3 regions of the Variovorax sp. P1_H2 genome follow, and region 3 is predicted to be linked to each of the others. Evidence: predicted binding sites of a transcription regulator. Region 3 holds the regulator's gene; each other region holds the start of a gene.
The links. The regulator sigma-54, encoded in region 3, starts transcription at its own class of promoters, with help from an activator protein. The targets are predictions, from matches to a motif close to TGGCANGNAANCTGCTTT.

Region 1 (10,578 bases), on a different contig from region 3:
CTTTTCCGATGGCCTGCCGGTTCGGATGCTCCAGCAGCGGCACCAGGTGGTCGGTCTCGCGCGCGCCGGCCAGGCAGACCCAGCCGTCGATCACTTCGACCTTGCGGCCATCCTGCGTCATCTTGACCCATACGGCATCTGTCATGGGATAGGTTCCTGGCAAGAATCGAGGGGCCCCGCTTAGCGGATGATGTCGTAGCTGTAGTCGGTCTTCGCGGCGACGATGGTGTTGGCATCGAGGGTCTCGAAGAACTCGTCGAGCAGCATGATCAGCGTGCGCATCGCACCGTCGTAGCCCCAGGTGGGGTAGCGGTGGTAGTGGTGGCGGTCGAAAATCGGGAAGGTCATGCGCACCAGCGGCGTCTTGGTGTCGCGCTCCAGGTACTTGCCGTAGGTGTTGCCGATCAGGAAATCGACCGGCTCCGTGAACAGCAGCGAGCGCAGGTGCCACAGGTCGCGCTTGGGGTAGACCTTGCAGCCGGCGCCGTACGGCGAGCTGTCGAACAGAGCCTGCACCTTCTTCGCCCAGGTGTCGGTGCCGTTGGTCGCGAGCACGTGGGCCGGCTCGGCGCCCAGCTCCAGCAGGAACCGGGTGGTGCCCAGCATCTGGTCGGGGTCGCCGTACAGCGCGAAGCGCTTGCCGTGCAGATGCGCCTGGCTGTCGGCCATGGCGTCGACCAGCTGGCCGCGCTCCTTTTCCAGCGCCGCCGGGACCGGCTTGCCGGTGAGCCGGGAGATCGCCATCAGGAATTCGTCGGTGCCAGCCACCCCCATCGGCGCGTTCAGCACCACCACCTCCTGGCCGTGCTCGGCGATGAACTTGCTGGTCTTCTCGCAGCAGTATTCCTGGAACACGATGGTGGCCTTGGCGTGCAGGGCCGCCACGACCTCTGCCTTGGTGGTGCCGCCCTCGTACATGCGGAACTCGCCGTCGGTGGGCGTGTTCCAGTTCTCCGACGGGTCGCAGATGACGTTCACCTTGACGCCGAACAGATCGAAGATGCGGCGGATCTCCTTCATGTTGCCGACGACGAAACCGTCGAAGCCGCCGATGAAGTTGATGCTCTCGTCGGGCACGCGCTCCAGCTTTTCGGCCGTGCCGGCCTTGCCGTCCCAGAAGTGCTTCAGGATGCCCAGCAGCGCGTTGTCGTACCCGGTGATGTGGCTGCCGACAAAGGCCGGCGTGTGCGCGAAGGGCACGTCGTAGTCGTCCGGCACGCTGCCCTTCTGCTTGCTGTTCTTGATGAAGGCGTCGAGGTCGTCGCCGATCACCTCGGCCATGCAGGTGGTCGACACCGCGATCATCTCGGGCTTGTACAGGTTGTAGGCATTGGCCAGGCCGTCGATCATGTTGTTCAGGCCGCCGAACACCGCGGCGTCTTCCGTCATCGACGAACTCACGCAGGAGGTCGGCTCCTTGAAGTGGCGCGAGAAGTGCGAGCGGTAGTACGCCACGCAGCCCTGCGAGCCGTGCACGAAGCTCAGCGTCCTGGCAAAGCCGTTGGCCACGTACACGGCGCCCAGCGGCTGGCAGGCCTTGGCCGGATTGACGGTGAGCGAATCGCGCTTGAAGTTCTTTTCCTTGTAGTCCTCGGTCTTGGTCCACTCGACGATCTGCTTGACGGTGTCGTCGGAATGGTTGAACTCGAACTGTTCCTTCTTCGTGCGGAAGATTTCCTGGTACTCGGGCTCACGGAACAGCAGTTCGTGGTCGAGGATCTTGTCGGCTGATTGGGGCATGGCGGGCTCCTTGGGGTTTCTGTGAGGCGATAGGGGTCGGTGATCGGGGGGTCGGCGATCACCGACCACCCGGTGTCAGGCGGCTTTCTTCCAGGGCGCCTTGGTCAGGCTCCAGATCGGGCTGGAGATGGCCATGTCCATGTCGCGCGCGAAGATCGCGAAGCCGTCGTAGCCGTGGTAGGGGCCGGAATAGTCCCAGCTGTGCATCTGGCGGAACGGCACGCCCATCTTCTGGAACACGTACTTCTCCTTGATGCCGGAGCCGACCAGGTCGGGCTGCACCTGTTCGACGAACTTCTCGAACTCGTAGCCGGTGACGTCGTCATAGATCAGCGTGCCGTCCTTCACATAGTGGGTGGTGCGCTGGTAATCGTCGTTGTGGCCGAACTCGTAGCCGGTGCCGACAACGTCCATGCCCAGGTCCTCGTAGGCACCGATGACGTGGCGCGGGCGCAGGCCGCCGACGAACAGCATCACCTTCTTGCCCTGCAGGCGCGGCTTGAAGCGCGCGATCACCGCATCCATCAGCGGACGGTACTTCTCGATCACGCGCTCGGCGTTGGCCTTGATGGTGTCGTCGAAGTGGCTGGCGATCTCGCGCAGGCTCTTCTCGATCATGGTGGGACCGAAGAAGTTGTATTCGACCCATGGAATGCCGTACTTCTCTTCCATGTGGCGGCTGATGTAGTTCATCGAGCGATAGCAATGCAGCACGTTGAGCTTGGCCTTGGGCGTGTTCTCCAACTCGGCGATGGAGCCGTCGCCCGACCACTGCGCGATCACGCGCAGGCCGATTTCCTCCAGCAGGATGCGGCTGGACCAGGCGTCGCCGCCGATGTTGTAATCGCCGATGATGGCCACGTCGTAGGGCGTGGATTCGAAGTCGGGGCGCTTGTTCGGATCGACCTTGTCGAACACCCAGTCGCGGATCGCGTCATTGGCCAGGTGGTGGCCGAGCGACTGGCTGACGCCGCGGAAGCCCTCGCAGCGCACCGGCACGATGGTGTGGCCTTCGTACTGCTTGGCCTTCTTCTTCGACACGGCCTCGATGTCGTCGCCGATCAGCCCGATCGGGCATTCGCTCTGGATCGAAATGCCCTTGTTCAGCGGGAACAGCTCCTGGATCTCGTCGATGATCTTGTCGAGCTTCTTGTCGCCGCCGAAGACGATGTCCTTCTCCTGGAAGTCGGAGGTGAACTGCATCGTCACGAAGGTGTCGATGCCGGTGGTGCCGATGTAGTAGTTGCGGCGCGCGGCCCACGAATACTGGCCGCAGCCGACCGGGCCGTGGCTGATGTGGATCATGTCCTTGATCGGGCCCCAGACGACGCCCTTGCTGCCGGCGTAGGCGCAGCCGCGGATGGTCATGACGCCCGGCAGCGACTTGATGTTGGACTTGACGCCGCAATCGGGCTTGCCTTCTTCGAAGGTTCCGAGGTGCTTGGCGCGCCGCTTGGCCATCTTTTCGGGATAGGCCTTCAGCACTTCATCGATCAGGGCCTTGTTCGCGGCCTTGCGTTCTTCAACCGTGGCGGTCATGGGGATGCTCCGTAGGGTGGGTGGGGGCGGTACGGACCCGCAGCGGCGGACGCTCATGGCGTCAAGCGGCAGCGGGCCCGGGTCGGCGTCAGGCCGCGGCGGCCAGTTCTTCGGCGGTCTTGCCGACCTGGGACTCGTCGACCTGCTTCATGATCCCGTGCTCCATGAGCAGGTCTTCGAGCTGGTCCATCGTGATCGGGGTCGGGATCGTGCCGTTGCCCGCGTTGTCGTGGATCTTGGTGGCGAGCGTGCGGTATTCGGCGGCCTGCTTGGATTCCGGCGCGAACTCGATCACCGTCATGCGGCGCAGTTCCGCGTGCTGCACGATGTTGTCGCGCGGCACGAAATGGATGAGCCGCGAGCCCAGCATCTTGGACAGCGCATCGGCGAGTTCGAGTTCCTTGTCGGTCTGGCGTTCGTTGCACACCAGCCCGCCCAGGCGAACGCCGCCCGAGTTGGCGTACTTCAGAATGCCCTTGGAGATGTTGTTGGCCGCGTACATGGCCATCATCTCGCCGGACATCACGATGTAGATCTCTTGCGCCTTGTTCTCGCGGATGGGCATGGCGAAGCCGCCGCACACCACGTCGCCGAGCACGTCGTAGGACACGTAGTCCACGCCGTCATAGGCGCCGTTCTCCTCGAGGAAGTTGATCGAGGTGATCACGCCGCGGCCGGCGCAGCCGACGCCCGGCTCCGGACCGCCGGACTCGACGCAACGGATGTCGCGATAGCCGATCTTCATGACGTCTTCCAGCTCCAGGTCCTCCACCGAACCGGCTTCCGCGGCCAGCGAGAGGATGGTGTCCTGTGCCTTCGCGTGCAGGATCAGCCGGGTCGAGTCGGCCTTGGGGTCGCAGCCGACGATGAGGATCTTCTGGCCGAGTTCCGTCAACGCCGCGAGGGTGTTCTGGGAAGTCGTCGATTTGCCGATGCCGCCTTTGCCGTAGAAGGCGATTTGCCGAAGTTTGGCCATAGCAGTACTCCATTCAGGAAGGGTTGAAAAACAAGGTTGCGTAGCCGCGCCCATGTCAGCCTGTCGTGCCTGTTGGTCTTCTTCTGTGGGGTCACGCATCGGCCGGACCTGTGTCCGCGCAGACCCTTCTTCGCAGCTTCCATGCCATGCTGTTTCAGCTCCTTCGGCAGGGCTCTTGCCATGCCCTTCCACAGAGGGAAAACAGGTGTTCGGCGCACACCGCAATGCCGGTCGGCGCACATTGTTCGCTTCGCGACAAACGCTGCACGGCGCGTCGGAAAAAAGACCTGCCATGCAACACGCGGGGCCGCTTTGTGTCGGGTTTGCAGTGCGCCGCAGGCCGACATCCCCTGGTACGTTCGTTGCAGGAGACAGCACATGAACGCCGCCGCGAACAACACCCTGCCGCTGCTCCAGCGCCCCCCGCACTTCGACATGCTCGGCGGCCGGGCCGGTGTCGTGCAGCTGGTCGACTCTTTCTATCGCCACATGGACACGCGGCCCGATGCGCGCGGCATACGTGCCATGCATGCGCCGGACCTTGCCTCGACCAAGGCCGTGCTCGTGCTCTACCTGTGCGAGTGGCTCGGCGGCCCCAAGGCGTATTCGGCCCGCCGTGGCCRCCCCCGCCTGCGCATGCGCCATGCGGGCTTCGCCATCGGCACGGACGAACGCGATGCCTGGCTGGCCTGCATGCAGGCCGCGCTGCTGGACGGCGGCGCCGCGCCCGCGCTGCGAGACGAACTCATGGCCGCCTTCTTCAAGACGGCCGACTGGATGCGCAACACGGCGCCGCCCCCCGCTTCCGCTTCTTCTGTATCCATCACCACCAAGGAATCTTCATGAATGCCACGCTGGACCGCAAGGAACTCGACGACACCGCGTTTGCCCGGCTCGAGAAGGAGGGGCGGCTGCTGAACCCCGTGTTGAAGGCGCCCACCGGCAAGTTCGGCCGTTTCGGCTTTCGCGGCGAACTGGCGCTGCGCTTTGCGCCCAAGCTGGCCGACGAGGCACGCCCGCCGGAACTCACGTGCGACCAGGTGATGGCCATCGGGACCACCGGCGACCGGCACCTGCCCTTCTTCGCGGGCTACCTGCTGAGCTTCGAGCACCTGAAGGATGTGGCCGAGGTGCTGGGCGAGACGCTCAGCGCAGGCGGCAAGTACTTTCTGTTCTGCAACAACATCGACCTGAGCAAGAAGTACCAGGTGCCCTACAAGGGCGCCCTGTTCTACGTGCTGCCGATCGACGAGAGCACGGTCTACAACGAACTGCTGACGCTGCTGTACCTGGAGAAGAACGAACTCAAGAAGAAGGACACCGCCGGCAAGCTCGATGCGGTGGCCGATGCGGCGATCAAGTTCGACGTCACCTTCGACACCATCACCTACGCCGAGGGTCTGGAACTGATGGGCCCGGTGCGCAACCCCAACGAGAACCGTCCGGTTTGAGCGCGGTACCGGCCATGAACGCCCTGCATCGACGCCTGGCCGTGGCTGCGTCCGCCGGCACTTCTCGCGCCGTGCGCCGCACCGCCGCATGGCGCGAGGCGGCCAACACCGCGATGCCGCCGCAGTCGCATGCCGAACTCGCGACCTGGCTGGCACAGCAGGACTTTCCCGGCCCGCAGGCGCGCCGCGACAACGGCGACACGCCGCTGATGCGGGCCGCATGGCATGGCGAGCATGAGGTGGTCGAGGCCTTGCTGGCCGATGGCGCTGCGCCCGATGCGGTGAACGACGAGGGCAACAACGCGCTCTGGTTCGCCTGCCTGCACGGCGGTCCGGCGACCATCCTGCGGCTGATCCAGGCCGGCACGCCGATCGACCATGCCAACGACGACGACATCACCTGCCTCATGCAGGCCGCCGCCAGCGGCCGGCTGGAGATGGTGCACCTGCTGCTGGCGCAAGGGGCGGCGCCGGACCTGAGCGCGCCGGACGGCCGCAGCGCCTTCGACATGGCCGCCGACCGAGGGCTGGAACTGCTGCGCCTGGCCCGTCGCCGGTTGGCCGCTTCGCCCTGAGCCCCCCATGCCGGCCGCACGCTCAGCCACTGTCCTGGCCTACCACGCGCGCACCAAGCACCGGCTGGAGCGCTACGCCGCCGGTCCGCAGACGCTCGACTGGGACGCCCGGCCCGACCCGTTCCGCCGCTTCGCCGGTGCGCCCGCCGCGGCGCTGCCGCTGCCGGCCGACGGCGAGGACCTGCCCTGGCCGCACATCTTCTCGCCCGGCGCCGTCGCGCCGCGCCCCCCCACGCGCGACAGCGTGGGCCTGCTGTTCGAACTGTCGTTCGCGCTGTCGGCCTGGAAGCAGTCCGGCCCCGACCGCTGGGCGTTGCGCTGCACGCCTTCCAGCGGCAACCTCCATCCGACCGAGGTCTATCTGCTGGCGCGCGGCGTGGAGGGCCTCGAAGACGGCCTCCACCACTACACGCCAAGGGAGCACGCGCTGGAACTGCGGGCGCGGACGCTGCCGTGCGGGAGCGGCGAAGCTGTCCCGCGCACCCCGCGCCTGCTGGTCGGCTTCAGCTCGATCCACTGGCGCGAGGCCTGGAAGTACGGCGAGCGCGCATTCCGCTACTGCCAGCTCGACATGGGCCACGCCGTCGGCGCGCTGCGCTATGCGGCCGCGGTGCTCGGCTGGCGCGTGCAGGCCTGCGGGCTGGAGCATGCCGCCATCGCGCAGTTGCTGGGCCTGGACCGCGCCGACGACTTCGCCGGCGCCGAGCGCGAGGAGGCCGAAGACCTGTTCGAACTGCGGCATTCGCCCGCGCAGCCCGGGGTGGAAGATCTCCTCGCATGGATGGCCGGCGGCGCGTGGAGCGGCCACGCCAACCGGCTCGACGCGCGGCCGATGTACCGCTGGCCGGTCATCGACGAGGGCGCCCTGGCCTCGCGCCGGGACACGCGCGTCGCGGCCTCGCCGCTGCCGCCGATGGTCGAGCGCCGCCTGCCGCCCGGCACCTGCCGGCCCGCTGCCGCGCTGATCCGTTCGCGCCGCAGCGCCCAGCAGTTCGACCGGCGCGCCCGGCTCGATGCCGGGCGCTTCTGGCCGATCGCCGCCGCCCTGATGCCACGGACCGCCGATGCCGGCGCGCCCTTGCCCTGGGATGTCTGGACCGCCGAAGCTCGCCTGCATGCCGTGCTGTTCGCCCACCGCATCGACGGCCTCGCGCCGGGCACCTACCTGCTGCCGCGCGATGCCGCGGCGCAGCCCGCGCTGCGGGCCGCCCTGCCTCACCTGGCGTGGCGGCCGGTCGCGGCCAGCCCCCCCGAGGTGCCGCTGTACGAGTTGGCGCCCAACCCCGCGCTCGCGGGCACGCTGCGCACGCTGAGCTGCCATCAGGCCATCGGCGCGGAGGCCGTGTTCGTCATCGCGCTGCTGGCCGATTTCCGTCCGGCGATCGACGGCGAGCCCTGGCGCTACCGCGAACTGCTGCGCGAGGCCGGCTTGGTCGGCCAGGTGCTCTACCTCGAAGCCGAGGCTGCAGGCCTGCGCGGCACCGGCATCGGCTGCTACTTCGACGACCCGGTCCACGCGCTGCTGGGCCTGCCCGACGCGCCGCCGGCGCGTTGGCAGGTCGTGTATCACTTCAGCGTGGGGCTGCCGCTGACCGACGAGCGCATCGCCAGCGAAGCGCCCTACGGCGCCCGCGCGCGCCAGGAGGACACGCCATGAAGGGCCAGCGCACATTCCGCCGTCTCACGCTGGCCGAGCTCGGGGCCTGGCGGCTCCAGCGGCCGGACGCGCTGCTGCTCGACGCGCGCGACGCCGCCAGCCACGCGCGCGATGGCTGGCCCGGCGCCGTGCGGATCTCGGGCGACAACCAGGACATGCTGCTGCTGCGCACCGACCGCCGGCGCCCGGTGCTGATCTACTGCCACCACGGCAACGCCAGCCAGGCCTACGCGCAGATGTTCGCCGACTTCGGCTTCACCGACGTGCACGACCTGATCGGCGGCCATGCCGCCTGGGCGGTGGCCGGCGCCGGCGCCGACCCCTCGGGCAAGCCGCCCGCGCCCGCGCTGGCGGCATGGCTCGCGCGCGAAGGCTTCGCCGGCCCGGATGCGCACGGCGCGCACGGCAACACACCGCTGATGGCGGCCGCGTGGCGCGGCAACGCGGACATCGTCGAGGCGCTGCTGGCGCACGGCGTCGCGCTGGACGCGACCAATGCCGATGGCAACAACGCCCTCTGGCTGGCCTGCGTGCACGGCGATCCGCGAGGCCTTGCGCGCCTGGTGGCGGCGGGCGTGCCGATCGACCATGCCAACGCCGCGGGCGCGACCTGCCTCATGTACGCAGCATCCTCCGGCAAGGCCGAGATCGTGCGCACGCTGCTCGCGCTGGGCGCCGACCCCGCGATCCGCTCGCAGGACGACTTCAGCGCGCTGGACATGGCCGCCAGCGTCGAGTGCCTGCAACTCCTGCGCGTCGTCGCCTGAACGTCCCTTCCATGGCCCACATCACCCACGCACCGCTCGAAGGCTGCGCCGCCGCCACGGACGGCTGCGCACCGACGACTTGAACCGGAGACCGGAATGCCCCTCTACGACTACCACTGCCCCGCCTGCGGTCACCGCTTCGAGATGCTGGTGCGCTCCGGCACCCAGCCTGCCTGTCCGCAGTGCGGCAGCACGGCCCTGGAGAAAGCTGTCTCGCGCATCGCGCCCGCCGGCAAGATCGAGGCCATCCGGATGTCGAACCGCCGCGCCGCGGCGGCCCAAGGTCACTTCGACCAGTACAGCGCTTCCGACCGCGCCAGGCTGCTCAAGGGAAAGAACGTCTGATGGACCTCGTCTACAAAACGACCATGCTGGCCCAAGGCGGCCGTGGCGGCCAGGTGCAAAGCGAGGACGGCAGCTTCAAGCTCAGGCTCGTCGTCCCGAAGGAGATGGGCGGCAAGGGCGACGGCCCCAATCCGGAGCAGCTCTTCGCGGCCGCGTTCGCGGCCTGCTTCGAACATTCCGTGCGCCACATCGCCCGCGCCGGCAAGCTGCCGCTGCGCGGCTGCTACGTCGAGGCCGTGCTGTCGATGTACGTGAACTTCGAGGGCGCCTACCGCATGGCGTTGAGCCTGACCGCCTTCATGGCCGGAACGCTGGACCAGCCCACCGCCGACAGCCTGATGGAACGCGCCAGGGGCATCTGCCCCTACGTCGACGCCACCAAGACGAGCATGACACTGAACCTCAAGGCGGTGCTCGACACGCCGGTGGCAGCCTGAGCCGTGCGGCGCCGACCCTTCTTCTTTCTCACCGCCAGCAAGGTCGACGCGTGGCTCATGCAGATCCAGTGAACCCGCAGCCGCCGGCCGTCGGCGCGCTGCCGCGCGGCCCGATCGCCTACAGCCCCGCCCGCTTCGCCGACGCCAAGGCGTTCGTCTTCCGCCTGTGGTGCGAACTCGCCCTCGAGCGCCAGGCCCCGGTGCCCAGCGATCTTTCAGGGGCCTGCAAATACGGCTCGCTCTTCGTGCAGGGTGTCTTCGGCGGCGTCATCGAGGGCCACTATGCCCACCAGTTCAACCGGATCGACGGACGCCTGATCGACCTCGGCCACGACGCGCTCGACGTCGGCCGCATGCGCAACCCGTACCTGCACGACGCCGACTACTTCCTGATTCCCGAATACCGCGACCGCCTTGCCCGCTGCGCGCCGCGGGTGGAGGCATGGGTGGCAGGGTTCCTGTGTCCTCCTCTCTCTTCTCCTGAAAGGCTCACACCATGTTCATCGCCATGAACCGCTTTCGCATCGCGCCGGGCCGCGAAGCGGAATTCATCGAGGTCTGGCGCCAGCGCGACAGCAGGCTGGCCGAAGTGCCGGGCTTCCAGCGCTTCAATCTCCTGCAGGGGCCGAGCGACGCGCAGGCGACCGTGTTCGTCTCGCATTCGACCTGGGAGAGCGCCGAGGCCTTCGGGGCCTGGACGCGCTCCGAAGCCTTCCGCGCCGCGCATGCCGGTGCCGGCCAGCAGCGCGGCCTCTACCTGGGACCGCCGCAGTTCGAGGGCTTCGAGGCCGTGCTGTAGCCGGCCGGGCCGTTCAGAAAAGCCCGCACCGGTACACCGGTACTTCGGGAAGGCCAGCCGGCGGATTCTCGGCCAGGCGCTGCGGGCACCTTGGCGTCCCGGCGTTCACAACTGCATCTGGAACAGGTCCGACTGGCTCTGCCGGTACACGCGCAGCCACAGCAACGTTGCCGGCACGAGCGATTCACAGGCGAACCAGAGCGCCTCGTCGAGTTCCTCCCCGGCCGGGCCGGACAGGCGCGGGCGCAGCGCCTCCCAGCCCCGCCAGGCGAGTTCGGGCATTTCGAGCCGA
Region 2 (10,578 bases), on a different contig from region 3:
GCGCAGTGGTGCGCCGAGCTTCGGATGGAGGATCGCGGCGGCATGCTCGAGCTCGCCGGCCTCGCCGACGATCGCGGCCTTGCCGTAGCTCTGCGCCTGGCCAGGCTCGATGCCGAGCGCGGCCACGGCCTTCCGGCCCAGCAGCGCGCCGAGCTCCTCGCCGATCGCGATCAGTTCGTCGAGCGACTCGCTGTAGCGGCCGGCGTAGGGATTCTCGATCACGGCAATGGCGACGGCGCGGCGCGTGGGCGGCTCGATGGCCTGGCCCATTTCCTTGCGGGTTTCGTCGACCTGGATGACGAGCTTGCGGATATTTGCACTCATGGTTTTTTCCTTGTCTCTCTCGGTGTTCAGCGGAGGCCGTCCCATTTGCTGATGTTCTCGGCGCGGAGCCCGCCGACGCGATCATGCACGCGGTAGCCCGTGCTCATCGCGAGGATGAAGACGATCTCGTCGGCCGCCGGCGCACCCGGCACGCGGACCTCGATGGCGTCGAACTGGCCGCGCACGTAGCTGGCGTTGATGTTGGTCAGCGGCACGTCGAGCGTGGCGCCCGGCGGACCGACCTTCTTGGTCGACGGCACGATCGACAGCGCGTTGCCGGGCTGGCCGGTCTTCTCTTCGACCTGGCCCTTGCGATAGGCCTCGCGGTCGCCCTTCCAGCCGAGCAGTTCGCGCATCGCGTAGCCGCCGGGCACGTGCCACAGCGCGCCGTGCTCGAGCTCGCCGGCAGCGCCGACGATGGCGCCCTTGCCGTAGGTCGCGATGCGCTCCACCGGCACGTCCATGGCGGCGCGCAGCCGATGCGCCATGTCGACGCCCACCGGGTCGAGCAGCGCCATCATCGGCAGGATGTCGGGCTCGTAGCGGCCCGCGAAGGGATTGGTCAGCACCGCGCCGATGGCGCCACGCACCAGCGGTGTTGCGACGGGTGGTCCGAACTCGTGGTGGATGTGCTCGACATGGGTGAAGACGCGACGGATATCGATCATGAAAAGGTGCCCTGCTTTTCGTTAAGCAAATACTGAACCAACTGCATCGGCGGCGATGCTGCCCTCGCTCTGGGGCGGTGCCGCCGGAAGACCGGAGCTTAAGGGCTGCACGACCCGCCACTGCCCCTGGCAGACCAGTACCACCGACCATGCGAGCCCGAGCTGCTGCAGCCGCTCGGCGCGCGCGACGCCCGCCTCCAGTGCACGGTGCACGATGGCGGGCGCCAGCGTGGCCACGTCGACCGTGACCGGGATGTCGCCGAGGTCGCTGTCGTCCTTGCATTCGCTCGCGGGGCGGCGGCGGATGCCGGGATCGTCGGCATCGACCGCATTGGCGATCACGGTGGCCGCCGCATCGGCCTGGGCCGCTGTCGCCGCCAAGACCGTCACGCTGTCGGCGATGCCGAGCGAGAAGCTCCGGCCGCGCCAGCCGCTGGTGGCGACGCCGCGCGCCGGATGCTCGGCACGCAGCTCGAACTGGCCATCGGTGGTGATGGGGCCGCAGTCGCGCAGGTCGAAGCGCGCGAGGTCGGCGAACAGACCGATGCGCGCCGTCTGCCCGGGCGCCAGGTGCAGCGCGATGTCGCCGCCGTTGTTGATCCAGGCGCGCTCGATGCCCGGGCGGTGGAAGCAGGCGATGAGTTCCTGCGCCACCGCGCCGGCGACCGCCGCCATCGGCGTGATGAAGCCGGCACGGAACGGTGCGCAGGCTTCCCACATGCGGCGGGCGACCGGGCCCTTCACGGGACAGTCGGTACCCACCGGGCGACGCAGCAGGGGCAGTTCGGCCACCAGTTCATCGAGCAGCACGGCGAAGCGCCGCCAGGCATGCTCGTGCGCGACCGCGACCTCGACGTCATTGCCGTGGGCTTCGGCAATGATGTCGATCGGGCCGTGGTTCAAATGCCAGCGGCCGCCGTCGAGCGCGGTGCGTTGTGCAGACATGTCCTAGTCCTAGTCCTAGCCCAGCATCGGCGGCCGGCCGAGCGGCCAGGGATTGGCCGCATCCATGCGCAGCCACTGGCGCGACAGCGGCGCACCGTCGTCCTGCCAGGCGCCGCGCGCCAGCGCCTGCTCGAGCGTGAACACGTGGTCCATGTGGCCGCCGAGCGCGGCATAGTCCTCGCGGCGCATGCTGAACTCGATCGGCGCCACGATGGCCGGGGTCGGCACCGTGCCGAAGCTGTTGTCGGGCATGCGCAGCACGTCGACCATCACCGTGATGCCGCCGCCCGGCCACACATAGGCCGGCGCACCGCCGCAGGTGACGTTGACCAGCGCACGCTTGATGGCCCGCGTGAGCAGCACCGGGTTCTCGGTGACGCCGGCGCGCAAGGAACCGCCGGCGCCGCCGAGGAACAGCACGGTGCACAGCGAAGGCTCGCAGTTCTCGCCGATGCGATCGACGATGCGGCGCACGTCGGCGGGCATCGGCTGCTCGACCGGCTGCAGTTGCTCGTCGAGCACATACCACTGGGCATGCTCGCCGGTGGTGGAGGTCATGAGCAGGCGCAGGCCCGGCCGCGCCACGCCCTCCTCCCAGCCCTCGATGATCGACAGCGGGTCGGCGATGTCGGTGCCGCCCCATCCGTTGCCCGGATTGGCGACCTGGAAATAGCGCCCGGGCGTCGACTTGCGCCCGCGCATCTGGATGCCCGAGGACGGCATGTCGAGGCAGCGCCCGGCCTGGTGCTCGGTCAGCACGCCGGTGATGTGGTCGTCGACCACCACCACCTCGTCGGCATGGCCGAACAGCTGGCGCGCGAAGATGCCCACGGCCGCCGAGCCGCAGCCCACGCGCATGCGCTTTTCTTCGACGCCGTTGACGATCGGTGCGCGGCCGGCCTGGATGAGCATGCTGGCGCCGCCGTCGATCACGCATTCGACCGCCTGCTTGTTGCCCAGCAGTTGCATCAGCTCGCAGGTCATGCGGCCTTCCTTCTTGCTGCCGCCCGTGAGGTGGTGCACGCCGCCCAGCGACAGCATCTGCGAGCCGTACTCGGCCGTGGTGACGTGGCCCACGACCTCGCCCTTGTAGCGCACGTTGGCCTGCTCGGCGCCCAGGAAGCGGTCGGTGTCGATCTTCACCTTGAAGCTGCAGTAGCTGAAGATGCCCTCGGTGACCACCGTCACCATGTCGACGCCCTGCGCCTTCGAGGCCACGATGAAGGGCGCGGGCTTGTAGTCGGGGTAGGTGGTCGAGGAGCCCACGCCGGTCACGAAGACCTCGTCGGCGTGAAGGAGATCGCCGGTCCAGTCGGCATCGGCCACCGGCGGCTCGGTGCGCTCGACCTCGTCGATCTCGTTGCCGACGCGGGCGAAGGGCACCAGCGCGGGCGACTCGCTGGCCAGTTCGCGCCGCAGCAGCACCACCGGGTCGACCCGGACCAGCACGCCGGCGCGGTTGGCGTAGCGGTCGCAGGCGCCGGTGCGGCCCTCGGAGATCTGGCACAGCACGGGGCAGGCATTGCACTCGACCTTGGCGGCATTCATGCGCTCGTTGCGCAGCGGCGCCCGGCCGGTCGCCTCGGGCAGCACCGGCATGTCCATGCCGGGCAGTCCGTCTGTCTTGGTGTGTTCGGTCATCGCGGGGAACCTCGTGGCAATTTCTTGGGGTGAGGCCAGCGGGAGTGCAACATCTGTGCCGGAAACCCGCCTGCACCTTCACTTGTGCTGGAACTGACGTTTGTGTAGCATCCACTACACCTTCATGTGGTGAACACTACATTTTCGAGATCAATGTAGCAAACGGGCCCGATGCTTGCAATGGTGTTTTCTCCTGCATCGCCGACAATTGGTGCATCCCTTTTTCGTTCATAACCATTCCTGACCCTTATGAGTGCATTCAGCGAAGAACGTGTGCTGAGCGTCCACCACTGGACCGACCGCCTGTTCACCTTCACCACCACGCGCGATCCGGCCCTGCGTTTCTCGAACGGCCACTTCACGATGATCGGCCTGAAGGTCAACAACAAGCCCCTGCTGCGGGCCTACAGCATCGTCAGCCCCAACTATGAAGAGCACCTGGAGTTCCTCAGCATCAAGGTCGAGGAAGGCCCGCTGACCTCCAAGCTGCAGCACATCCAGGTCGGCGACACCGTCATCGTCGGGCGCAAGCCCACCGGCACGCTGCTGATCGACTACACGCTGCCGGGCAAGCGGCTCTACCTGTTCGGCACCGGCACCGGGCTGGCGCCGTTCATGAGCATCATCCGCGACCCCGAGACCTACGAGAAGTACGAGAAGGTCATCCTGGTGCACGGGGTGCGCCAGGTCGACGAGCTGGCCTACCACGACCTGGTCACCGACCACCTGCCCAAGCACGAGATCCTCGGCGAGATGATCGAGAAGCAGCTGCTCTACTACCCGACCGTGACGCGCGAGGAGTTCCGCAACATGGGCCGGATCACCGACCTGATCGAGACCAACAAGCTCACCGACGACCTCGGCCTGCCGCCGCTCAATGCCGCCGAGGACCGCGTGATGCTGTGCGGCAGCCCGGGCCTGCTGGTCGACCTCAAGCACATCCTCGAGGCCCGCGGCTTCAAGGAAGGCAACACGTCGACGCCCGGCGACTACGTCGTCGAACGCGCCTTCGCCGAGAAGTAGCCGGCGCGCCGAGATGGCCGAGTCCAAGGCAGCCCCGCGCAAAGGCGCGCCCAAGCCTGCGACACGCCGCACCGGCGTGCGCGAAGCCGCAGCGCAGGCCACGCGCGAGAGCATCCTGCGCGCAGCCACCAAGGTGTTCGCGAAGTACGGCTACGACGGCGGCAGCGTCGAGAAGATCTCGAAGGCCGCGAAGTCGTACGACCGCATGATCTACTACTACTTCGGCAGCAAGGAAGGCCTGTTCATCGCGGTGCTCGAAGGCATCTACCGGCGCATGGACGACGCCGAGGCCGCGATCGACCTCGACGCCTCGCGGCCGGTCGAGTCGCTGACCGCGGTGATCCGCTTCGTGCTCGGCTACTACCGCAAGAACCCCGAGTTCGTCACGCTGCTGAACACCGAGAACCTGCACAAGGGCCGGCACATCGCGAAGTCGCTGCGGGCCCGCGAATATTCGTCGCGGGCGATCTCCATCATCAGCGAGATCGTGGCAGCGGGCGTCGCGCAGGGACTGTTTCGCGACGACGTCGCGCCGCGCGACCTGTACCTGCTGATCGCGTCCACCGGCTATTTCTACACCTCGAACCGGCACACGCTGACCGCGTTCCTCGGCGAGCCCCTTGAGACGGCGGAGGCGGTCGCGCACTGGGAAGACTTCGTCATCGAGACCGTGCTGCGCACGGTCGATGCCGGCGCTTCGGAAGAAGATACAAACCCACCCCACGAGAGAAATATGACCCCCAAAGCTCACATGCGTTCGCAGCCCCCCAAGGGGGCGCAGGCCTCCCTTGGGGCGGCCCGGCGGGAGGCCTGAAATGAAAAGCCCCCACGCTCATCACTTCGTGTATTCGCTGCCCCCCGAGGGGGCGCAGGCCTCCCTTGGGGCGGCCCGGCGGGAGGCCTGAAATGGCAGAAGTCGCAACCGGCGCCAAGTCGGGCAAGGTCGTCATCCGGAACATAGGCCTGCTGCTCTCGGGCGATATCGACAAACCCATCCTCGACGCCGACACCATCGTCGTCGACGACGGCCTGATCGTCGCGGTCGGCAAGGAGAAGGACTGCGACACGGAAGGCGCGAAGACCGTCATCGACGTCAAGAAGACCTGCGTCGCGCCGGGCCTGATCGACAGCCACGTGCACCCGGTGTTCGGCGACTGGACCCCGCGCCAGGGCCAGATCGGCTGGATCGACTCGACCATGCACGGCGGCGTCACCACCATGATCTCGGCCGGCGAGGTGCACCTGCCCGGCCGGCCCAAGGACATCGTCGGCCTCAAGGCACTGGCGATCACCGCGCAGCGCGCCTTCGACAACTTCCGCCCCGGCGGCGTCAAGGTGCTGGCCGGCGCGCCGGTCATCGAAAAGGGCATGGTCGAGAGCGACTTCAAGGAACTGGCCGAGGCCGGCGTCGGCCTGCTGGGCGAGGTCGGCCTGGGTTCGGTCAAGGCCGGCTACGAAGCCAAGGAGATGGTCGCCTGGGCCCGCAAGTACGGCATCCAGAGCACCATCCACACGGGCGGCCCGTCGATCCCGGGTTCGGGCCTGATCGACAAGGACGTGGTGCTCGAGGCCGACGCCGACATCATCGGCCACATCAACGGCGGCCACACCGCGCTGCCCGAGGCGCATGTCTGCGAGCTGTGCGAGAAGTCGTCGCGCGCGATCGAGATCGTGCACAACGGCAACGAGCGCGTCGCCATCGCGGCGGCCAAGGCGGCGCTCGACCTCAAGTGCCCGCACCGCGTGATCCTCGGCACCGACGGGCCGGCGGGCTCGGGCGTGCAGCCGCTGGGCATCCTGCGCATGGTGGCGATGCTGTCCTCGATCGCCAACATCCCGGCCGAACTGGTGTTCTGCTTCGCGACCGGCAACACGGCGCGCATCCGCAAGCTCAACTGCGGCCTGATCGAGGTCGGCCGCGACGCCGACTTCGTCTTCATGGACCGCGCGCAGCACACCGCCGGCAAGACCCTGCTCGAGAGCGTGCAGCTCGGAGACATCCCGGGCGTCGGGATGGTGATGATCGACGGCATCGTGCGCTGCGGCCGCAGCCGCAACACCCCGCCGGCGACTGAAATTCCGGTGGTGGTTTAGCTCGCCCCAGTAGTCGCCTCGAGTCGCTGCCAGAGGCAGCGGCTCTTCGAAGCCGTCCAAGTCTGCGCAGGCAGGCTTGGAGCCGCGGCTCCTCAGCCCCCACACCAGCGGCCCGGCGAAGCCGGTTCCGCGGTGTTTCACGAAGGGGCCCAGCTGCGCCGGCCGGGCTACCTGAACACCAGGAAGCGCGCCGTCAGGAAATTGACCGCCAGGCCGGCGCAGCTGCCGACGGCGACGCCGAGCGCGGGCGCCAGCGGGCCACCCAGCCAATGCAGGGTCAGGGCGTAGGCCGCGTAGTTGACCAGCGCGCCGCCCAGCATGGTCAGCAGGTAGCGGGCGTACTCGCGCGCCAGCGACGCTTCCGAGCGCCGGTGACCGAAGGTGTAGTGGCGATTCAGTATCCAGGTCGCGGTCGCGGCCGCGATGAAGGACACCACGCGCCCGCCATACCAGCCGAGCGCCGGCGCCACCAGGTACAGCACGCCGAGGTCGACCACGAAGCCGATCGTGCCGACCACGGCGAAGGACAGGAACTCGCGACCGAGCTTCATGCCTTGCCGATGCGCTCGCGCACGCCCGGAATGCCGAGGTAGCACAGGCGCTTGGCCTCCTGCCGTCCGATGGTCACGGTGTGCAGCACCACGCCGCAGACCAGCGACAGCATCGCGACCAGCATGGTGCCGGTCACCAGCACGGCCGTGGGCTGCCGCGGGACCAGGCCGGTTTGCAGGTAGGTCAGGACCAGCGGCACGGCGAGGATCACGGACAGCAGCGCCAGCAGGCCCGCGATGCCGGAGAAGAACTGCAGCGGCCGCTCGCTCACGAACAGCTTGCAGATGGTCTTCAGGATGCGCCAGCCGTCGCGATAGGTCGACAGCTTGCTTTCGGAGCCCTCGGGCCGCGAGCGGTACGGCACCGGCACCTCGGCGAAGGGCATGCGCAGCTCGAGCGCATGCACGGTCAGCTCGGTCTCGATCTCGAAGCCTTCCGACACCGCCGGGAAAGACTTCGCATAGCGCCTCGAGAACACGCGGTAGCCCGACAGCATGTCGCTCAGATGGCCGCCGAAAAGTCTTGCCACGGCGCCGGTCAGCAGCGCGTTGCCGAAGCGGTGGCCGCGCCGGTAGGTCTGCGCATCGGCGCCGTCGTCCACGCGCGAACCGACCACCATGTCGAGGTTGCCCTCCGCCATCAAGGCGATCAGCCGGCGCACCTCGCTGACGTCGTAGGTGGCGTCGCCGTCGACCATCACATAGACATCGGCCTCGACGTCGGCGAACATGCGCCGCGCCACGTTGCCCTTGCCGCGCAGCGCGACATGGGTCACGGTGGCGCCGGCGGCGCGCGCCACGGCCGCGGTGCCGTCGGTCGAGTTGTTGTCGAAGACGTAGATCTCGGCCTCGGGCAGCGCGGCGCGGAACGCCTCCACCACCTGGGTGATGGCGAGCGCCTCGTTGAAGCAGGGGATCACGGCGGCGATGCGCAGCCCGCTGAGGTCAGGGTGGTCAGTCATTCTTGGGAGGCAGGATGCGGTAGGCCTTGGCGCCTGCTTTTTCGTACATCAGGGCGAAATGGTCAAGGAAGCCGGGCCGGGCTTCGAGCACCGGCGCGGTCCCGGCGCCCACCGCGATCGCCTCGAAGCCGAGGCCGCGCAGCTTGCGGGCGAACTCGGCCGGCGGCAGCACGATGAAATCGGAATAGCGCCAGGGCCCGATCGCATCGCCCCAGACCTGCGCCGGCCCGTAGTAGGTGGCTTCGATCAGCGCGATCTGGTAGACGCGGCCCGCCGCGTGCTCGCGCAGGTAGTTCATGACCGCATAGCCCGGAACGTGGGCCTCGAGGAAGGCCGCGCGCTCGGCCGGCGTGGTCGCGATCGTCGCGATGCTCCGCCGCGTCAGGTGGAAGGAGACCCCGACCCCCGCCACCAGCAGCAGCACGCCCAGCCAGCGGCCGGCGCGGTCGAGCGCGCCGCTCTGGCTCCAGCGCGGCAGCAGGCGGCGCAGCCCGCTCGCCACGCCGCCCAGCAGCGCCTGCCAACCGACCACCGAGACCAGCGCGATCAGCGGCACCGAGGCGGCCAGGTAGCGGGGATAGCGCGAGGTCAGGGCCCAGACGAGCAGGGAGTAGGCGCTGAACACCGCCGCCGCACGAACCGCGGGGGACCGCTTCCAGAGCAGGCCCAGCGGCGCGAACAGCACGCCCCAGAGAAAGCCGTTGGGCCACGCGGCATGGGACCTCACGTCGTCGACCTGATTCTTGTAGTCGGCCGGGATCCAGTTGGTGAATCCGAACAGCCGGGAGCCGATCGGGTTGAAAGGGTCGCCGGTCATGAGGGCATTGCGCGCATACCAATAGACGCAGGGGATCAGGAAGCACAGCAGCGCCACGCCCCAGACCTTGAGCCGGCGCTCGCGCCGCAGCACGAACAGGCCGACCAGCGGCAGCACGGTGAGCGCCTGGTACTTGGAGCCCGCGGCGACGCCGAGGAAGAAGGCCGCGAGCGCCAGCCAGCGCGGCTCGCGCGCGGTGTCGGCGGATTCGCGCCACCACCACAGGGCGGTGCAGGCCGCGAGCACGAAGAGCGCGACGGCGATGTCGATCAGCGCGCTCTCGAAGTCGGCGATGCCGAGCCAGATGGCGGCGGCCACGAGGCCGGTCAGCCGGCTCGCATGCTGCACGCCGAGCCGGTAGACCATCCACACCGACAGCCAGCCCGCGAGCCCGCTCAGCAGATGCGGCAGGACGTCGTCGCCGAGCACCAGCCCGGCGGCATGAATCAGGTTGTAGTTGTAGGGGAACCAGGGATAGCGCAACCATTCGTGGATGCCGAGCCGGCCGCTCTGCGCCACTTCGCGCGCATAGGGCAGGTGGTACATCAACTCGTCGAAGACGGCCGGCGGCGCCAGCGGCTCGACCAGGGCCGGCAGCGCGGTCAGCGCCAGTGCCAGCAGGGCCAGCTTCTCGACGAAGTCGAAGGGCGCGGGCGGCGCGCTTGCATGACGTTCGCGCAGCCAGGCCGGCGCCTGCAGCGCGACCGCCATCAGGCCGAGCGCGACCGTGCCGATCACCGCGGTCCGGCCGAACAGCCCGGCGATCGCGATCGCCTGGAAGACGCAGACGATGAGACCGAGACCGGCGGCGGCGGCCATCGCGGTCTCGAGCCCGCGGTCGCGCCGCGGCGGCGCGCCGATGCGCGCCAGCAGCGCCCGGCCGAAGCCCCAGCAGGCGACCACGAAGACCGCCGCCGCCGCATAGTGCGCGGCTCCGAACATCAACTTCTGAATAGGAACTCCCGCTCGCCGCGCCTGCTAGCGACGGCCTGTTGGTATCAAAGATTCGGCGCCAGCAGACGCTCGAGATCGGCCTCGCTCTCATGGCGCCGCGCCGCCTGGTCCTGCAACTGGTCGTGCCCGATCTTGCCGACGTTGAAGTAGGTCGCGTCGGGGTGGCTCAGGTAGAAGCCGCTGACGCTGGCGGCCGGCATCATGGCCAGGCTGTCGGTCAGCGTCATGCCGATCTCGGCGCAGTTCAGCAACTCGAACATCGGCCGCTTCACGCTGTGGTCCGGGCAGGCCGGATAGCCGGGCGCCGGCCGGATGCCGCGGTACTTCTCGCCGATCATGTCCTCGTTGCTCAGGGCCTCGTCGGCCGCATAGCCCCAGAGGTCGGTGCGCACGCGATGGTGCAGCGCCTCGGCGAAAGCTTCGGCCAGGCGGTCCGCCAGGGCCTTCAGCATGATCGCCGAATAGTCGTCGAGGTCGTCCATGAAGTACTTCTCCTTCTTCTCGACGCCCAGGCCGGCGGTGACCGCGAACATGCCCACGTAGTCCTTCAAGCCGCTCTCGCGCGGCGCGACGAAATCGGCCAGGCAGCGGCTGGGCCG
Region 3 (7,387 bases):
TGGCCGCGCCCTCGCATGCGCAGGGCCGCCCGTTCAAGGCCGGCACCGATTACATCGTGCTCGGCAAGCCGGCACCGGTCGATGCGCCCGCGGGCAAGGTCGAGGTGGTCGAGTTCTTCTCGTACAACTGCCCGCACTGCGCCGCCTTCGAGCCCAAGCTCGAGGCCTGGGTCAAGCAACTGCCGCCGCATGTCGCGTTCCGGCGCATTCCGGTGCCCTTCGTCGGCAACGACACCGAGGCCAAGCAGCGCTTCTACTATGCGCTCGAGGCCATGGGCAAGGTCGACGAATTCCAGCCCAAAATCTTCCAGGCCATCCACCAGCAGCGCCTGAACCTGACCGGCGATGCCGCGATCCTCGCCTGGGTCGAGAAGCAGCCGGGCCTCGACGCGAAGAAGTTCGCCGAGCTGTTCAAGTCGTTCTCGGTGGTCGGCAAGGCCAAGCGCGCCTCGCAGCTCACGACCGACTACCAGGTGGCCGGCGTGCCGGCGCTCGGCGTCGCCGGCCGCTGGTATGTCGACGGCGACACCGCCGGTTCGCTCGACCGCGCCCTGCAGACGGTCGACTTCCTGATCGCCGAGGCCCGCAAGGGCTGAGCGCCCGGGCGGTCCGGCCGCCCCGACTTCCGTCCACGAAGCCCGCTTCCGCGGGCTTTTTCGTCAAGGCCGCGCAAGTGGCGTCCCGGGGACGCATACAATCGCAGAGCAAGTTTCGTGCCTCTATGACCTCTCCCTCCTTCTCCTTTCCCCGCCGCCCCGTGCGCGTGCTGTTCCTCGCCATCGTGCTGGCCGGTCTCGCATCGCTGGCCCAGGCCGAGCAGGCTGACCGGAGCAAGCCGATGAACATCGAGGCCGACGCGATGCGCTACGACGACCTCAAGCAGACCAGCGTGTTCACCGGCAACGTGCTGGTGAACAAGGGCACGATCCAGATCCGCGGCGCGCGCATCGACGTCCGCCAGGACCCCGAGGGCTACCAGTACGGCGTCGTCACGGCCGAACCGGGCAAGCTCTCCTACTTCAAGCAGAAGCGCAATGCCGGCACCGACGAGTGGATCGAGGGCGAGGGCGAGGTCATCGAGTACGACAGCCGCGCCGACAACGTGAAGTTCATCCGCCGCGCGGTCATGCGCCGCCTGATCGGCGCCACGCCTAGCGACGAGAGCAGCGGTCCGCTGATCGTCTATGACCAGAGCAACGACACCTTCACGGTGAATGGCGCGTCGCTGCCGCCGAACGCCGGCGTGGCGACCCAGCCGAGCGGCCGCGTGAAGGCCATCCTGACGCCCAAGCCGGCGACCGTGCCGGCCGCGGCGCCGACGGCCGGCGCCGCCAAGCCCGCCGCCACGCCGGCGCCGGGCAATAGCCTGCGTGCCACCACCACGCTCGGCGGAGACTTCAAGAAGTGATCGAAGCAGCCGGAATCAGTGCCAGCGACGGCCAGCCGGGCAGCCGGCTGGAGGCGCGCAGCCTGCAAAAGAGCTATGGCAGCCGCAAGGTCGTCAAGGACGTGTCGCTGGCCGTGCAGAAGGGCGAAGTGGTCGGCCTGCTGGGCCCCAACGGCGCCGGCAAGACCACCTCCTTCTACATGATCGTCGGGCTGGTGCGGGCCGACGCCGGCGAGATCATGATCGACGGCGAGCCGATCGCCCACATGCCGATCCATCGCCGCGCGCGCATGGGCCTGAGCTATCTGCCGCAGGAGGCCTCGATCTTCCGCAAGCTGACGGTCGAGGAAAACGTGCGCGCCGTGCTCGAGCTGCAGAGCGAGCCCGACGAGCAGGGCCGCATGGTGTCGCTCGGCAAGGCGCGCATGGAAGAGCGTCTCGCCGAACTGCTGGCCGACCTGCGGGTCGACCACCTGCGCGATTCGCCGGCGCTGTCGCTGTCCGGCGGCGAGCGCCGCCGGGTCGAGATCGCGCGGGCRCTGGCGACCCAGCCGCGCTTCATCCTGCTGGACGAACCCTTCGCGGGCATCGACCCGATCGCCGTGATCGAGATCCAGCGGATCATCAACTTCCTGAAGGAGCGCGGCATCGGCGTGCTCATCACCGACCACAACGTGCGTGAAACGCTGGGCATCTGCGATCACGCGTTCATCATCAGCGACGGGCACGTGCTGGCACAAGGCACGCCTTCGGAGATCGTCGACAACACCGAGGTACGGCGCGTGTACCTGGGCGAACACTTCCGGATGTAGGAGCCCAATCTCGATGAAGCAGGGGCTTTCGCTTCGCGTCTCCCAGCACCTGGCGCTCACGCCGCAGCTGCAGCAGTCGATCCGGCTGCTGCAACTGTCCACGCTCGAGCTGAGCCAGGAAGTCGAACAGATGCTCGACGACAACCCGTTCCTCGAGCGCACTGCCGAGGAGGCGGCGCGCGAGGAATTCGGCCTGGAATCGGCGGATGCGCCGGTGCGCGACGAGGATCGGCAGGCCGAAGTCGAGGGCGATTTCGCGCCGGGTCCGTCGGCGCCGGCCGAAGTCGCGGTCGCCGCGTCCGAAACCGAGACGGCCACCGCCGACGCCGTCGACGCCGAGCCCGACTGGGAAGGCGACGGCACGGTCGACCTGGCGCCCGACGACAGCGAATGGGGCGGCGACGCCCCGGCGCGCACCAACAACCTGGGCGACGACGAGCGCACCGACGCCACCGAGCTGGCGCGCAGCCAGGAGTCGCTGCAATCCTTCCTGCACCGGCAGGCGCTGGGCCTGCGGCTCAGCGAGACCGATTGCGCCGCGCTGCGCTTCCTGATCGAGTCGCTCAACGACGACGGCTACCTCGAGGATTCGCTGCCGGCCCTGGCTTCGGGCCTGGCCGGCGACGACAACGACCAGTTCGACGACCTGGTGCACCACTTCCAGGTCGCGCTCGGCCTGCTGCAGAGCCTGGAGCCGGTCGGTGTCGGCGCCCGCAACCTCGGCGAGTGCCTGACGATCCAGCTGCGCGCGCTGGCGCATCCCGGCGAGAGCGCCGACGAGGCGCAGGTGCGCGAGACGGCCATCGCGATCTGCAAGCAGCCGATGGAGCTGCTGGCGCGGCGCGACTTCAAGCGGCTCGCGACCCTCACGCGCAGCAACGAGGAAGAGGTTCGCGCGGCCCTGCAGCTGATCGCCAGGCTCGAGCCCAAGCCCGGCCGCCGCTTCGTCGACGTCGAACGCAACGTCGTGATCCCCGACGTGATCGTCACGCGCATCGGCAACGGCACCCACACCAAGTTCCGCGTCATGCTGAACCCCGAGGTCATGCCGCGGCTGCGCGTGCACGACATCTACGCCGGCGCGCTCAAGCAGCACAAGGGCGAAGGCAGCCAGGCGCTGTCGCAGCGGCTGCAGGAGGCGCGCTGGTTCATCAAGAACATCCAGCAGCGCTTCGACACCATCCTGCGGGTGTCGAACGCGATCGTCGAGCGGCAGAAGAGCTTCTTCGTGCACGGCGAGCTGGCGATGCGGCCGCTGGTGCTGCGCGAGATCGCCGACGAGCTCGGCCTGCACGAGTCGACCATCAGCCGCGTGACCACCGCCAAGTACATGGCGACGCCCTACGGCACGGTCGAGCTCAAGTACTTCTTCGGCTCGGCGCTTGGCACCGAGACCGGCGGCAATGCATCGAGCACCGCGGTGCGGGCGCTGATCAAGCAGTTCGTCAGCGCCGAGGACCTCAAGAAGCCGCTGTCGGACAGTCAGATCTCCGAAATGCTCAAGGAGCAGGGGATCGAATGCGCGCGCCGCACGGTGGCGAAATACCGCGAGGCCCTGCGCATCGCGCCGGCCAATCTGCGCAAGGCACTCTAGCGATGCCTCGCGGCGCGGGCCTGGCGGTGCGCGGGCGGCGGCTCGGCGCGGCACTGATGGCGGCGCCTCTGCTGGCCGGCGGCTGCGCCATGCTGCCGGCCGAGTTCGAGCGCCAGCCATCGAGCGCGATCGCGGCCTCCGCGGCCACCACGCTGGGGCGGATCGCCAAGGCCTCCTCGCCCGATCCCGACCTGAGCGGCTTCCGGCTGATGCCCGGCGGCGACTTCGCGCTCGACACGCGCTTGCAGCTGGCGCGCCGCGCCGAGCGCACGCTGGACGTCCAGTACTACCAGATCGAGAACGACGAGACCGGCCGCTACTTCCTGCGCAGCCTGCGCGACGCGGCGCTGCGCGGCGTGCGCGTGCGGCTCTTGATGGACGACCTCTACACCTCCGGCGAGGACGAGCTGCTGCTGGCGCTGGCCGCGACGCCGAACCTCGAGCTGCGCCTGTTCAATCCGTTCCCGGCCGGGCGCGGCAGCATGGTGCAGCGCTTCTCGAGTTCGCTGTTCGATTTCGACCGCGTCAACCGCCGGATGCACAACAAGCTCTTCATCGCCGACGGCGCGATGGCGGTGGCGGGCGGGCGCAACATCGGCAGCCAATATTTCGCGCGGACCGCGGGCGCGAACTTCCTGGACATCGACACCTTCGTCGCCGGTGCGCTGGCGAAGCGCCTGGGCAGCCTCTTCGATCTCTACTGGAACAGCCCCTACGTGCGGCCGATCGGCACCGTGGTCGCTTCCTCGCTGACGCCCGAGGAACTGCAGCGGCGCTTCGAGCAGGCCACCGGCCCCGCCAACACCCCGGCGCCGCGGCCGCCGGCGCCGAACGACGTCCTGGGCTACGCGCCGCTGGGGCCGGAGCTGAAGGACGGCGCCCGGCTCGACCTGATCTGGACCCTGGCCGAGGCCTATGCCGACTCGCCCGACCGCGTGGTCGGCAAGACCGTGTCCTACGGGGGCGTGCCGCTGCTCGATGTCGACAGCGTGCGCTACAACGTGATCGAGCAGATGCGGCGCTCGCGTTCCGAAGTCACGCTGGTGTCGCCCTACCTGATCCCGGGCAAGGCCGGGCTCGAGGTGATGCGCGAGGTCCGCGGCCGCGGGGTCCGGATCAGCGTCGTCACCAATTCGCTCGCGGCCACCGACGAGCCGCTGGTCCACACCGGCTACCGGCGCTACCGGCCCGACATGCTGCGGCTCGGCGTCGAGATCCACGAGCTGAGCTCGGCGCGCACCAAGCGCAGCGTGCGGCTCGGGCTGTTCGGCTCGCAGGTCGGCCGGCTGCATGCGAAGGCGGCGATCTTCGACCGCCGCGCGCTGTTCCTGGGTTCGATGAACTTCGACCCGCGCTCGGACAACCACAACACCGAGATCGGCCTCTTCATCGCCAGCCCCGAGATGGCGCAGCAGATGCTCAAGCTGCTCGACGTGCTGAAGCAGCAGGGCGCCTACCGGGTGCGCTTTGCCGAAGGCAGCGAAGGTCTCGAATGGGTCACGATGGAAGACGGTGCCGACCCGGTGCTCACCGTCGAGCCCGACGCGGGCCTGTGGGACCGCGTGATGCTGGAACTGCTCGCGCCGCTGGCGCCGGAGAGCCTGCTGTAGAACCCGCGGGCCCCGGGCCCGCGCGCCGCTTCACTGGATGTTGACCGCCTCGACCTGCACCAGCAGCCTGACCTTGTCCTCGAAGCCGAAGGCCAGGCCCCAGTTGATGCCCCACTGGCTGCGCTCGACCGTGGTCTCGAAGTCGCCGCCGCAGATCTGGCGGTTGATCAGCGGGCTCAGGTAGCAGTTGAAGCGGTTGGCCTTGAGCAGCACGGGTCGGGTCTGGCCCATCAGGGTGAGCGTGCCGTTGACCTGCGTGACCTTGTCGCCGCTGAAGTCGAGGCGGTCGGCGACGAAGCGGGCGATCGGAAACTCGGCGACGTTGAAGAAGTCCTTGCTCAGCAGGTGGCGGTTGAGCAGGTCGACGCCGGTGTTGATGGAACTGATGTCCATCGTGATGTCGACCTTGCCGCCGGTGCCCGACGGGTCGATCTTGATCTGGCCGTCCTTGGTGCTGAAGCGGCCGCGGTTGGTGGTGGTGCCGTAGTGGCCCATCTCGTAGTTGACGAAGGTATGGGTCGGGTCGACCACGTAGCTGGCGCCCTTGACCGGGCCGCCCGCCGGCTTGGCCGCCGCCTCGGGCGCCTGCTGGGCGCCGGCCAGTGCAGCCGCGGCCGTCAGCGCGGCGAGGGTGAGCAGTTTCTTCATGACGAGCTTTCGGGTGAACGTGGAAACATCGGTGGACTTCACAGGGGGCCGAGCCCGGTCAGCACCAGCTTGAAGCGGACCTGGACGTCGTCGGCCACCATCGAGGTGTCGGTCCATTCGCCTTCGCCGATCTTGAAGGCGAGGCGCTGGATCGTCATGCTTCCGCTGGCGGTCGACTGGCCGTAGGACTGCGTGATCTCGACCGGCACCAGCACCTCCCTCGTGCTGCCCTTGATCGTCAGCCGGCCGGTGACCTCGAAGCGGCCGCCGCCCAGCGCCTTGATGCTGCTGGAACGGAAGTCGGCCTTCGGGAAGTGCTGGCTGTCGAACCAGGCCGGCTTGGGCAGTTCGGCGTCGCTCTGGGGCAGGCCCAGGCTGGCGCTCGCGACCTCGATCTGCAGCGCCACGCTGCCGCCCTCGGGCTGGCGTGGGTCGAAGGCCACCTGGGCGTCGAACTTCTTGAAGGCGCCTTCGACCGGTACGCCCATCTGCTTGGTCACGAAGACGATCTGGCTCGGGGCCGGCAGCAGCTTGGCCGGTGTCGCCGGCTCGGCGCCGGCTGCGCCGGCAATGAGGGATGCGGCCGCGCACAGCAAGGCGCGGCCGAGGGAGAACAGGGTCATGGGAAATGCCTTCGGCGTGGAAGCGGCGACATGCGGTCGAGCAGGCCGTCGCGGCCGATGACGTGGTGCTTGAGCGCGGCCGCGACATGGACTGCCGCCACCGCGGCGAGGCTGAAGGCGCCGACGCGGTGCTGCGGCTTCAGCACCGATTCGGCGAACGCCTTGTCGACCGGCACGAAGTCCGGCAGCGGCAGCACGCCGAGCCAGACGACCGGGAAACCCAGCGCCGAGCTGTAGGCCCAGCCCAGCAGCGGGACGGCGAAGAACAGCAGGTACAGCAGCAGGTGCAGCCCGCGGTGCGCGGTCAGCTGCCAGCCCGGCATCGCCGCCCGGATGCGCCCCGGCAGCGGCGGCGGCGGGTGCGACAGGCGCCACAGCAGGCGCAGCGCAGACAGTGCCAGGATCGTGATGCCGGCCCATTTGTGCCAGTTGTAGAGCTTGAGGCGCAGCGGCGAGAAAGGCAGGCCGGTCATCGACAGGCCGACGCCCAGAGAGCTCAGGATCATCAGCGCCAGCAGCCAATGCAGGGCAATCGCCACCGTGCCGTAGCGCGGGGCATCGGGGATATCGGCCAGGGGGGGCTGAGGCTGGGCCTGCATGGTCAAAGCATAGGCGCTTCAGCGCTGCACCCGCCGCAGCAAGGCCTGCAGCGTGGCGGGCTGCACGGGCTTGCGCAGCGCCTGCCAGCCGCGCTCGCGGGCCAGCTGCTGCGT

Region 1: a site for sigma-54 is predicted at 4,385-4,402, ahead of nifH (nitrogenase iron protein). Genes of this name have one in related genera too.
Region 2: a site for sigma-54 is predicted at 3,622-3,639, ahead of AC1D2E_RS26195 (6-hydroxynicotinate reductase). Genes of this name have one in related genera too.

What each region holds. Positions count from the first base shown of each region.
Region 1 covers NZ_JBFUCJ010000001.1:168,328-178,905, reverse strand. The annotation lists gene AC1D2E_RS00935 (hypothetical protein) at 1-145, opposite strand, end outside; gene nifK (nitrogenase molybdenum-iron protein subunit beta) at 181-1,740, opposite strand; gene nifD (nitrogenase molybdenum-iron protein alpha chain) at 1,816-3,279, opposite strand; gene nifH (nitrogenase iron protein) at 3,368-4,255, opposite strand; gene AC1D2E_RS00915 (group II truncated hemoglobin) at 4,634-5,101, shown strand; gene AC1D2E_RS00910 (hypothetical protein) at 5,098-5,706, shown strand; gene AC1D2E_RS00905 (ankyrin repeat domain-containing protein) at 5,721-6,281, shown strand; gene AC1D2E_RS00900 (nitroreductase family protein) at 6,289-7,938, shown strand; gene AC1D2E_RS00895 (ankyrin repeat domain-containing protein) at 7,935-8,705, shown strand; gene AC1D2E_RS00890 (FmdB family zinc ribbon protein) at 8,802-9,050, shown strand; gene AC1D2E_RS00885 (Ohr family peroxiredoxin) at 9,050-9,487, shown strand; gene AC1D2E_RS00880 (hypothetical protein) at 9,538-9,999, shown strand; gene hmuQ (heme-degrading protein HmuQ) at 9,984-10,286, shown strand; gene AC1D2E_RS00870 (hypothetical protein) at 10,392-10,578, opposite strand, start outside.
Region 2 covers NZ_JBFUCJ010000096.1:6,454-17,031, reverse strand. The annotation lists gene AC1D2E_RS26210 (amino acid synthesis family protein) at 1-324, opposite strand, end outside; gene AC1D2E_RS26205 (amino acid synthesis family protein) at 351-992, opposite strand; gene AC1D2E_RS26200 (UPF0280 family protein) at 1,014-1,937, opposite strand; gene AC1D2E_RS26195 (6-hydroxynicotinate reductase) at 1,953-3,578, opposite strand; gene AC1D2E_RS26190 (ferredoxin--NADP reductase) at 3,828-4,601, shown strand; gene AC1D2E_RS26185 (TetR/AcrR family transcriptional regulator) at 4,615-5,415, shown strand; gene AC1D2E_RS26180 (amidohydrolase family protein) at 5,508-6,695, shown strand; gene AC1D2E_RS26175 (GtrA family protein) at 6,863-7,246, opposite strand; gene AC1D2E_RS26170 (glycosyltransferase family 2 protein) at 7,243-8,208, opposite strand; gene AC1D2E_RS26165 (phospholipid carrier-dependent glycosyltransferase) at 8,201-9,967, opposite strand; gene metH (methionine synthase) at 10,024-10,578, opposite strand, start outside.
Region 3 covers NZ_JBFUCJ010000157.1:3,963-11,349, reverse strand. The annotation lists gene AC1D2E_RS32285 (thiol:disulfide interchange protein DsbA/DsbL) at 1-596, shown strand, start outside; gene lptA (lipopolysaccharide transport periplasmic protein LptA) at 722-1,408, shown strand; gene lptB (LPS export ABC transporter ATP-binding protein) at 1,405-2,199, shown strand; gene AC1D2E_RS32270 (RNA polymerase factor sigma-54) at 2,213-3,793, shown strand; gene AC1D2E_RS32265 (phospholipase D family protein) at 3,796-5,403, shown strand; gene AC1D2E_RS32260 (YceI family protein) at 5,434-6,051, opposite strand; gene AC1D2E_RS32255 (YceI family protein) at 6,090-6,674, opposite strand; gene AC1D2E_RS32250 (cytochrome b) at 6,671-7,273, opposite strand; gene AC1D2E_RS32245 (sensor histidine kinase) at 7,292-7,387, opposite strand, start outside.